3 regions of the Anoxybacillus sp. CHMUD genome follow, and region 2 is predicted to be linked to each of the others. Evidence: riboswitches for the same ligand, from Rfam matches in the RefSeq annotation. Region 2 holds a riboswitch; each other region holds the start of a gene.
The links. A riboswitch is a leader RNA that binds a small molecule or an ion and turns the genes downstream of it on or off. The one in region 2 is predicted to bind thiamine pyrophosphate.
Positions count from the first base shown of each region.

Region 1 (3,550 bases), on a different contig from region 2:
TAATAAACGAACGATACGTTGAAAAAATTTCATTCGTTCCGCCGTCAGCGATGATCTCACCATGTTCGTTAAATAAAATGATGCGCTCGACAAAATCAACAATGTGTTCAATTTTATGTTCAACAATGACAACGGTTCGATCCTCCGCCACTTCTTTTAACGTTTCCCACACCGCTTTTGTTCCTTCTTCATCAAGAAGTGCTGTCGGTTCGTCTAAACATAACACATCAGGTTCAAGCGCTAAAACTGACGCAATCGCTAACCGCTGTTTCATTCCTCCAGATAATGTTTGAATCGGTACATGAACGTGCGGGAGACGGAGGCGCACAAGACGAAGCATGTGCGCTATTTTTTCTTCCATCTCTGCACGTGGCACACCGAGATTTTCGAGAACAAAAGCCATTTCTTCATCAACATACGGCATACAAAACTGGGCATCGGGATCTTGAAACACATAGCCTACACGATTTGGAATGTGCAGTTTACTCGCTTTCATCGGCACATCGATCGAGCGCGGAATAATGCCCGCCATCACTTGCAAAAGCGTGGATTTTCCGCATCCCGATGGGCCTAAAAGCAACACTTTTTCTCCTTTTTTAATCGAAAGCGATACATCGGTAAATAACCGCTTTTCTGCCCCCGGAAATTTTAAGCGCAATTGTTCGATATGGATCAATGATGTCACCTTCTATTTATCAAGCGAGTCGTAATCTTCTTTTGTCGTCGGACGCAACAATTGCGTCACACCTGTCGCTTCGAGCGCTTTCACAAGCGAATAAGCAAATACACCAGCAATGATGATCGCTCCAATGAAACGCGCACCGATAAATAACGTTAAATTCCACCATGCCAATTGGTCGATATATCCTTTGTAAAAATCAAGCACTAATGAAGCGATCGTTGAACCAACCGCTGCAAGCGACACAACCGCCACATCAAAACGTTTATAGCGGAAAGCAGCGAAAACAAGTTCAGCGAGCAACCCTTGCACAAAGCCGTAAAATAGCACCTCAAGCCCCCATTCAGAACCAGCTAAAAACTCTCCTGATGCCGCAGCCACTTCTGCAAGCAGCGCCACTCCTGGTTTACGAATTAATAAATAGGCAACAGTTGCCGCAATAAACCACATGCCATAAATAAGTTGATCAAGATGAAGTCCAAGCGGTTTTACCGCATAGTAAAGCGGTCCCCACACTTTATACACAATCCCAAACACAATCGCCACCACAACGGTCGTTAATACGTCTGTTAATTTAAGCCCTTTCGTTTGCATAAACATCCTCCTCTTCAATTGGCCAACGTTCTAATTTGTACGCCATGTCCCAAAATAAATATTCATATTGACTGCTGATCACAAAGTGTTGCTTCATCCGCTCTAACTCTTTTTCGCTAGCTGTTTTTGCGATGTCGTTTAAACGCGCAATTTGTTGTTCGACAAGCTGTTTGAACCAGTCAGAGCCGTACGCTTCAATCCATTGTGCATAAATTGGATGATTCGGCTTACAATGTTTTAACCGCTCACCAATTTCGTAATACAACCAATAGCACGGTAAAATGGCAGCTAATACATCGCCAAAACGTCCTGCAAACGACGCGCGATACATGTGGGACGTGTACGCATACGCAGTTGGAGCAGGAACAAACGACGCCTTTTCTTCTTCTGTAATACCGAGCTCTTTCATAAACGTTTCATGTAAACGAAGCTCAGCTTCATACGTACTTTGCGCATGATGCGCCATGCTTGCGGTCGTTTGTAAATCATCAGCCATCGCCCCGCCAAGCGCTTGCACTTTTGCAAAGTGTGTCAAATAATATGAATCTTGTAATACATAATAGCGAAAACAACGTAAATCAAGTGTTCCTTCCCCGAGCTCCTTCACGAACGGATGATGAAAGCTCGCTTCCCAAATCGGATCGACAGCCTTGCGCAACTGCTCTGAAAACAACATAACCTCTCCCCCTTAAGAAAAATAAAAAACCACTTTCTTTGCGCAAAGAAAGTGGTTGTAAACGATGGAAATTAATAAGAGACACACTTCGCACCGTTTCCACTTCCCTACGCTGGTATGAGCCAGATCAGGTTCTAAGGGTCTCAAAGGCACACTTTGATCTCAGCCTATCTAAAGGCCCCCCTAGTGGAATACATTTGCATCATTCACTTTGTCACTAATATTAGCATATTTCATGGAATTGTCAAATATTTTTCTCCACCATTTGCGCGCATCGTGTTCTTCCTGTATGCTAAAGTAGCGAATATATAGTCAGGAGTGGGATGTATGGCAAATGTATTTTTAAAACGAAAAAGAAAAAAACGGCTCGAGCTTGGACATCCGTGGGTGTTTCAAAGCGAAGTCGATTATATTGAAGGAGATTTTGAACCGGGGGATTTCGTCAACGTATATAACCATCAACGTCACTTTTTAGCGAAAGGATATATTAATCCAAAATCACAAATGATCGTGCGCGTGTTAACGCAAAATCCAAACGACGAATTAAATGCGCAATTTTTTATGAACCGTATTCGTCAAGCATGGGCGTATCGCGAACGGATGATTCCGGGCGTTCGTTCATGTCGCGCCGTTTATGGAGAAGCCGATTTTTTACCTGGGCTCATCGTTGATAAGTACGAAGATGTGCTCGTTGTGCAAATTTTATCGCTCGGCATGGAAAAAAGAAAAGAATGGATTTTACAAGCGCTTCTTGACGTTTTTCAACCGAAAGCGATTTATTTGCGCAACGACGTTCACGTGCGCGAATTAGAAGGATTAAAACAAGAAAAAGGATTTTGGTACGGCACGTGCGATACGAACGTACAAATTGAAGAAAACGGCGTGAAATACATTGTCGATATCGAAAACGGACAAAAAACAGGATTTTTCTTCGATCAACGTCAAAATCGTGCTGCCATCAAGCCGCTGATTACAAGCGAATCAACCGTGCTCGATTGTTTTACGCATACAGGTTCATTTATGTTAAACGCCTGCTTATACGGAGCAAAACATGTGACCGCTGTCGATATTTCTGAACATGCGATTGAAACAGCAAAGCGAAACGCAGAGTTAAACGGATTTACAAATGTGGATTTCGTCGTTGCGAACGCGTTTGACTACTTACGCGAATGCGTACAACAGGGGAAAAAATGGGATGTCGTCATTATTGACCCACCAGCGTTTGCAAAATCCGCTCATGCGGTGCCAAAGGCGCTTGCCGGCTATAAAGATATTAATTTAAACGGCTTAAAGTTAGTGAAAGACGGCGGCTTTTTCGTGACAGCAAGTTGTTCGTATCATGTGCATCCATATATGTTTCAAGCGATGGTTACGGAAGCAGCGTTTGATGCGAAGAAAATTTTACGTCAAATTCATTGGAGCGGTGCAGGATATGACCATCCAAAACTACTTGCCGCCGATGAAGGCGATTATTTGAAATTTGCCATTTACGAAGTGCATTCACGCAAATAAATGTGAAAATCCCCTTTTCCATGTCGGAAAAGGGGATTTTCATTATTTCACCAAATATACACGCGCTTCATACGGACGCAATGTAAAGC
Region 1 is NZ_SDLG01000003.1:175,096-178,645, forward strand. Features, by position in the region: gene ETB99_RS03325 (ABC transporter ATP-binding protein) at 1-685, opposite strand, end outside; gene ETB99_RS03330 (ECF transporter S component) at 689-1,279, opposite strand; gene tenA (thiaminase II) at 1,254-1,949, opposite strand; TPP riboswitch at 2,037-2,144, opposite strand; gene ETB99_RS03340 (class I SAM-dependent rRNA methyltransferase) at 2,277-3,461, shown strand; gene ETB99_RS03345 (glycoside hydrolase family 13 protein) at 3,504-3,550, opposite strand, start outside.
Region 1: linked by a shared signal. The riboswitch ahead of tenA (thiaminase II) and the one ahead of thiM (hydroxyethylthiazole kinase) in region 2 are both predicted to bind thiamine pyrophosphate.

Region 2 (3,550 bases):
TGTGCACTCATTATTTTTCCTTCCCATATGATTTGTTTTGATTTGACATCTCCAATTTTTCGATTTAAAAAGAAATGTCCCCCACCATCTGGAACTAAACCAATGCCAATGAAATTCATTGCAACGCGCGCTTGTTTATTTGCGATTACATGATCGCAAGCAAGGGCTAAACTAAATCCTAATCCTGCAGCAGCACCATGTATGTAGCTAATCGTTAGTTTCGGCAATTGATGCAATGTCATCGCTATTTGTTTAATCGTTTCCATCACTTCAATGAATGAATGTTCATTCGTTGATTGCAACATCGTCTTAATGTCGCCCCCTGCGCTAAATCCTTTGCCACGACCACGAATGATGACGATATCCGCTTCACTTGCTTCAACTTCTTTTAACGCTTGTAACAACTCTGTTAACATTTGTTCATGTAAAGCATTTAGCGCATTCGGACGATTCAATTCAATGGTTGCGACGCGATTTTCGTATGATAGTACGATATGTTCCATCTTCTCCATCCCCTCTTTCGTTTGTTCGCTATTTTCTTTCGACATATATGAATAAAATCCTGCACAGAACAAAACAAAAAGACGACATCATCTGTCGCCTTTTTGTTTTGCACGCATGACAATCTCATATAGTCGTTTTGTTTGTTCGTAAATATGTTCAGCACGGCAAATGGCCGAAATGACAGCAATTCCGTCTGCACCCGCTTCGATCACTTGTTTGGCTGTTTGTTCTGTAATTCCACCGATCGCAACGAGTGGAACACGTTTTTCATGGGCACGAATATGTTCAATCATCGTCAGTCCACATGCTTGCTTTGCATCTTCTTTTGAAACAGTTGGGAAAATCGGGCCTAATCCAACATAATCGGCGCAAGCAGCAAGCGCTTTTTTTACTTCATTTAAGTTGTGAACAGATACGCCTAAATATTTATCTCCTATGCGATCGCGAACGCGTTCAGCTACTTCGTCTTCTTGACCGACATGAACGCCATCTGCCTGTAAAGCGAGGGCCAAATCGACATCGTCATTCACGATAAAAGGAATATTATACATTCGGCATCGTTCAAGTAATTTCTCGGCTAAGCGGTATTTTTCAATCCCCGTAAGCGCCCCCTTTCCTTTTTCGCGAAACTGAAACATTGTAATACCGCCTTTAATTGCTTCATCAAGCACAGCGAGCGGATCTTTCGTACAATCGATACTCCCCATAACGAAATACAACGATAGCTTCTGCTTCATCATTTATTCCCCTTGAATACGCGCGTATTGATCAACTTCTTCTGCACTCGTTTCATGTAAAGCATTTAAAAAAGAAAGTTGAAAAGAACCAGGTGCTTTTGCTTGTTTGGCTGCTTTTTCAGCCGCCACACCGTAATAAGCGAGGGCAGCAACTGATGACATCATCATATCGTCTCCTATACCCGCAAATGCACCTAATACCGAACTTAACAAACAACCTGTCCCTGTTACTTTCGTTAACATCGCATCACCATTTGAGACGATTACAATACGTTCTCCATCGGTTACTACATCATCTTTCCCTGTGACAACAACTACAGAGCGAAACATGAGTGCTGCTTTTTTCGCTACATCCACGAGGTCACCTTGAACGTCTCCTGCATCGACTCCTTTTGTACGTACTTGTTCACCCGCAATGCTCGCAATTTCCGATGCGTTCCCACGTAAAATCGAAATGTTTACTTCACGTAATATACGTCTGGCTGTTTCGGTGCGGTACGCTGTCGCACCAGCTCCAACAGGATCGAAAATGACAGGAATGTTTGCCTCATTTGCTGCTTTTCCGGCAATTAACATCGCCTCTACGTCTGTTTCGTTTAGCGTGCCAATGTTTAACACTAAAGCACGAGCTAACCGAACCATATCCGCTACTTCTTCTTTTGCATACGCCATAACAGGAGATGCGCCTACAGCAAGCAAACCATTCGCAACAAAATTGGTCACCACAACATTTGTCATATTATGTACGAGTGGTGACTCCTTCCTAACACGCGTTAACCATTGTCCTACATTCATCATTCATTCCCCCTAAAAAAATAAAAACTAGTCGGACAGAGTCGACTAGTTTGCGTACTGAAAACATAGCCTACTTCCCTCCGCTGGTACAAACCAGATCAGGTTCAAAGGGTTGGAAAACTGATTGCGCGTTTTCCTCTCAGCCATCGCCATCCGGCACCCCTAGTAGTTTGATTGATTCAATTTTCTTTCATTTTAATACATTTTTTCTCTTGATTCAATATGGATTATTGTCAAATTTCGTTCACATTTTTGTATGAAAGTGTGATATGTATCACTTACGACGTACATATTTTCTCCTATTGTTAAAGTGTCAATAAGAAAAGGAGGGGTCATAATGTTTTGTCATCAATGTGAACAAACACCAACAGGGGGATGTACTGTTGTTGGAGTTTGCGGGAAAGATGAAACAATTGCAAGTTTGCAAGATACGATCGTATTTGCATTAAAAGGAATTGCAGCATATCGCACGCATGCCCATCAACTTGGGTATACCGATCCGTTCGTTGATACAACGACACATGAAGCGTTATATATGACGTTAACAAACTCTAACTTTAACGTACAAGAACATATAGACATGGCGATGAAAGTCGGAAGAGCAGCCATTCGCGTAATGGAACTACTCGATCGAGCACATACAGAACGACTTGGCATTCCTCAACCTGTTCGTGTAACGCAAAATAGAATTGAAGGAAAATGTATTCTCGTTACAGGACATAACTTATTTGCCCTTGAACAACTATTAAAACAAACAGAAGGAAAAGGAATTAACATTTACACACATTCCGAAATGCTTCCAGCACATGGTTACCCACAATTAAAAAAATATAAACATCTGAAAGGAAATGTCGGAAAAGCATGGTACGATCAACGTCGCCTATTTGAAAAATTCCCTGGTGCTATTTTAGCGACAACAAACTGTGTCATGCCGATAAAAGGTTCATATGCTGATCGCATGTTTTCATATGATGTAGCCGGATTAGAACATGTGCAAAAAATCGAAAACGATGATTTCACGCCGTTAATTGAGAAAGCGCTACAACTTCCAGAAGCAAACATTGAATCGGATGAAACGTTAGTGACTGGTTTCCATCACGAAACTGTAATTCAAATTGTACCAGAAATTATTCAAGCTGTAAAAGAAGGAAAAATTGAACGCTTTTTCGTTATCGCAGGTTGCGACGCTCCTGGAAAAGGCGGTGAATATTATCGCACGTTAGCTACATCGTTACCGAAAAACACTGTCATTTTAACGACATCCTGTGGGAAATTCCGCTTTAACGATGTCGACTACGGGGTTGTTCCTGGCACGAACATTCCACGATATATTGATTTAGGGCAATGCAACAACTCGATTTCGACTGTCAAAATTGCAATGGCGCTTGCGGAAGCATTCGGCTGTGAGGTCAATGAGTTACCGGTCAGCATCGTTCTTTCATGGTTTGAACAAAAAGCAGTTGCAATCTTACTCGGATTGTTTAGTTTAGGCATTCAAGACATTCGAATTGGAC
Region 2 is NZ_SDLG01000004.1:30,591-34,140, forward strand. Features, by position in the region: gene ETB99_RS03800 (enoyl-CoA hydratase) at 1-548, opposite strand, end outside; gene thiE (thiamine phosphate synthase) at 591-1,244, opposite strand; gene thiM (hydroxyethylthiazole kinase) at 1,245-2,039, opposite strand; TPP riboswitch at 2,095-2,210, opposite strand; gene hcp (hydroxylamine reductase) at 2,374-3,550, shown strand, end outside.

Region 3 (3,550 bases), on a different contig from region 2:
GCAGGTAGTACAAATGTCATTGAATTACATGGAACGTTGCGAACCGTTCATTGCTCGCGCTGCAAACAAACATATGATGCAAAACGGTATGTAGACGAACAGTTGAAGTGCACGTGCGGTGGTTTTTTGCGCCCTTCCGTTGTTTTATTTGGCGAACCATTGCCGCATGATGCGTTTGAACAAGCATGGACAGCAGCCGAACGAGCAGATTTGTGGATTGTACTCGGCTCTTCTTTACAAGTATCGCCAGCTAACGAACTTCCTGTCGCCGCTAAACGTGGAGGTGCAAAACTCGTGATCGTAAATATGGAACCGACTCCATTAGATGATTGGGCAGATTTACTCATACATGACCGTAAAATTGGGGAAATGCTGCAGGAAATTGACGAATTACTTTAAAAATAACTGTGTCCCAAAAGCGTGCTCTTTTGGGACACTTGAAATATTTCTTTTTCATACCTTATTTCCCAAAAACGATTCGTATATTGCTTGTGCCTCATGTTCGCCCACATCAACGACTTTTTTGCATATACCTGGCATGACCGTCGCATGTACGGTACATAATCCGAGTCGTTGTTGCATACGAGATTGAGAGATTGTTAACGATTGAATACGATGCTTTAACCGCTTGGTTATGTAAATAACAATCGCAATCGGATGTAACCGTTTCTCGCTTCATTCATCATGTTCATCTTCCTTTACTAAAGAAGAAATGTGTAACGCAACTTCTCTGCTTCTTGTTCATCAAGGAACGGAATTTCATGTGCCATTGCTGCTGTATATATATAAAGCGAAGCAAGTTTATACTTTCTTGCTAATGGACCTTGCTTTACATCAACATGTTGCACGCAGCGAAGCGGAATAAGCGTACGCTTACGAATCCACACCCCATGCTCAAGCTCGATTTCCTGATCGCGTAATCATATACCGCCAACGTTCCCATTTCCAGCGTGGAACGAAGAAAACGAATAACATGCCATCTACAATCGACAAACAGACAAACATCAAAACGACCCATGTTGAAACGAAAAAACTAACAATTACGTACAAAAGGAAAAAATAATGAAACGAATAGCTCCATATATGCGCCATATAGACACAGCACGTTTCGATAGAACATTCCCCGTTTTCTTACACACCACTTTTTCACGCTTCTATCACTGCACTTCTAACATACGAACTCCATCCCGAAATCATCGGTTCGTACGTCCACTATGCCTCCATTTTAACAAGTTTTTCATTTATAACTTTACAACATTTTTATCATATGTTAGACTATTTTTAAAGTTCATAATTTCTCATCTACTAGGGGAGTCCAATAGCTTGGACTGAGAGAAGAACGCGCAAAAGTTCTTTGACCCTTTGAACCTGATCTGGGTGATGCCAGCGTAGGGAAGTAGATGGCGCGAGTGTTCTTTACTTGTGCTATTTGCGGACAAAATCAGGTTCTCGTTATGGAGCCTGATTTTTTTACGTATTGGCGTTGCTCCAACTAAAAAATGAAAAGGAGCGATTAAAAATGAAAGACTTATTTTCATCAATGCCATTTCCCTCGAGTAAAAAAGTGTATGTGCCCGGAACGCGTGAAGATGTTCGTGTGCCAATGCGAGAAATTCAACTTTCTCCAACCAAAACAGGTACAACGATGCTAGAAAATGAGCCTATTCGAGTCTATGACACGAGTGGACCATACACCGACCCACTTTTCGCGCCGAATATTGATAAAGGATTGCCAAAATTAAGAGAAAAATGGATAACGGAGCGTGGCGATGTAGAAGAATGTAGCCCTTCATTAGTGAGAACAAACATTCCTTTTTCACCTAGACGTTTTCGTGCGAAAAAAGGGAAAGTTGTGACCCAAATGCATTATGCAAAACGAGGAATCATTACACCTGAAATGGAGTTTGTTGCTATTCGCGAACAGATGGATCCAGAGTTTGTTCGACAGGAAGTGGCAGCAGGAAGAGCAATTATCCCAGCTAATATCAATCACCCTGAGAGTGAACCAATGATCATCGGAAGCAAGTTCCATGTAAAAATTAATGCGAATATTGGAAACTCTTCTGTTACATCCTCGATGGATGAAGAAGTTGAAAAAATGCTTTGGGCTGTTCGTTGGGGTGCCGATACAGTCATGGACTTATCGACAGGAAAACATATACATGAGACGCGAGAATATATTATTCGAAACTCCCCTGTGCCGATTGGAACTGTACCTATTTACCAGGCGTTAGAGAAAGTGAACGGCATTGTCGAAAACTTATCATGGGACATTTACCGAGAAACATTAATTGAACAAGCCGAACAAGGCGTAGACTATTTTACTATTCATGCAGGTGTCTTACTTCGCTATATCCCACTAACAGTCAATCGAACAACTGGTATTGTCTCTCGGGGTGGCTCAATTATGGCACAATGGTGTTTAGCACACCATGAAGAAAACTTTTTATACACCCACTTCGAAGAAATTTGCGAAATTTTAAAAACTTACGATATTGCTATTTCACTTGGGGATGGATTACGTCCAGGCTCAATTGCAGATGCAAACGATGAGGCGCAATTCGCCGAGTTACAAACACTTGGAGAGTTGACAAAAATCGCTTGGGAACATGATGTCCAAGTGATGATCGAAGGTCCAGGGCATATTCCAATGCATAAAATTAAAGAAAATGTCGATAAACAAATTGAAATTTGTCACGGGGCACCTTTTTATACGCTAGGTCCTATCACTACCGACATTGCACCAGGTTACGACCATATCACCTCAGCTATCGGTGCAGCGCTTATCGGCTGGCACGGTACGGCCATGCTTTGCTATGTGACACCAAAAGAACATCTCGGCCTACCGAATAAAGAAGACGTCCGCCAAGGAGTCATCGCCTACAAAATTGCTGCCCACGCTGCTGACTTAGCAAAAGGACACCCTGGCGCACAAACGCGTGATGATGCATTATCAAAGGCGAGATTTGAGTTCCGTTGGCAAGATCAATTCAACTTGTCACTAGATCCTGAGCGCGCACGTGAATATCACGATGAAACGCTACCGGCCGAAGGAGCAAAGCTTGCTCATTTTTGTTCGATGTGCGGTCCAAAATTTTGTTCAATGAATATTTCTCATGAATTACAAAAAACACTACAAAGCGAAGGAATGAAAGAAAAGGCAAAACAATTTGTTGAATATACAAACATCATGCAAGCTGAGAGATAGCGCTCAGCTTGCACTTTTATTACAAAAAATGTTATTTAAGTCATATTCGTTGACACTCCACTTACTATAGCTTAAATTTAAGTCGTAACTTTAAGTAGAAAGTATGGAAAGAGGTGACTTGCTTGCTCACAGATTTCATCATTTTTCTGTTAGGATTACTTCTAATCATCGGTGTATTAACAACGAAGTTTTCTTCTTGGCTAGGCGTGCCATCACTTGTATTTTACATACTCGTCGGAATGATTTTATCCAAATTTATATATTATGATAACGCTTTTCTCACCCAGATTGTTGGCATTTTTGCGTTAATCATTATTTTGTTTGAAGGTGGGATGAACACAA
Region 3 is NZ_SDLG01000005.1:153,621-157,170, forward strand. Features, by position in the region: gene ETB99_RS05415 (NAD-dependent deacylase) at 1-399, shown strand, start outside; gene ETB99_RS05420 (PH domain-containing protein) at 454-654, opposite strand; partial or broken gene ETB99_RS15290 (PH domain-containing protein) at 676-1,100, opposite strand; TPP riboswitch at 1,298-1,412, shown strand; gene thiC (phosphomethylpyrimidine synthase ThiC) at 1,520-3,208, shown strand; gene ETB99_RS05435 (potassium/proton antiporter) at 3,322-3,550, shown strand, end outside.
Region 3: linked by a shared signal. The riboswitch ahead of thiC (phosphomethylpyrimidine synthase ThiC) and the one ahead of thiM (hydroxyethylthiazole kinase) in region 2 are both predicted to bind thiamine pyrophosphate.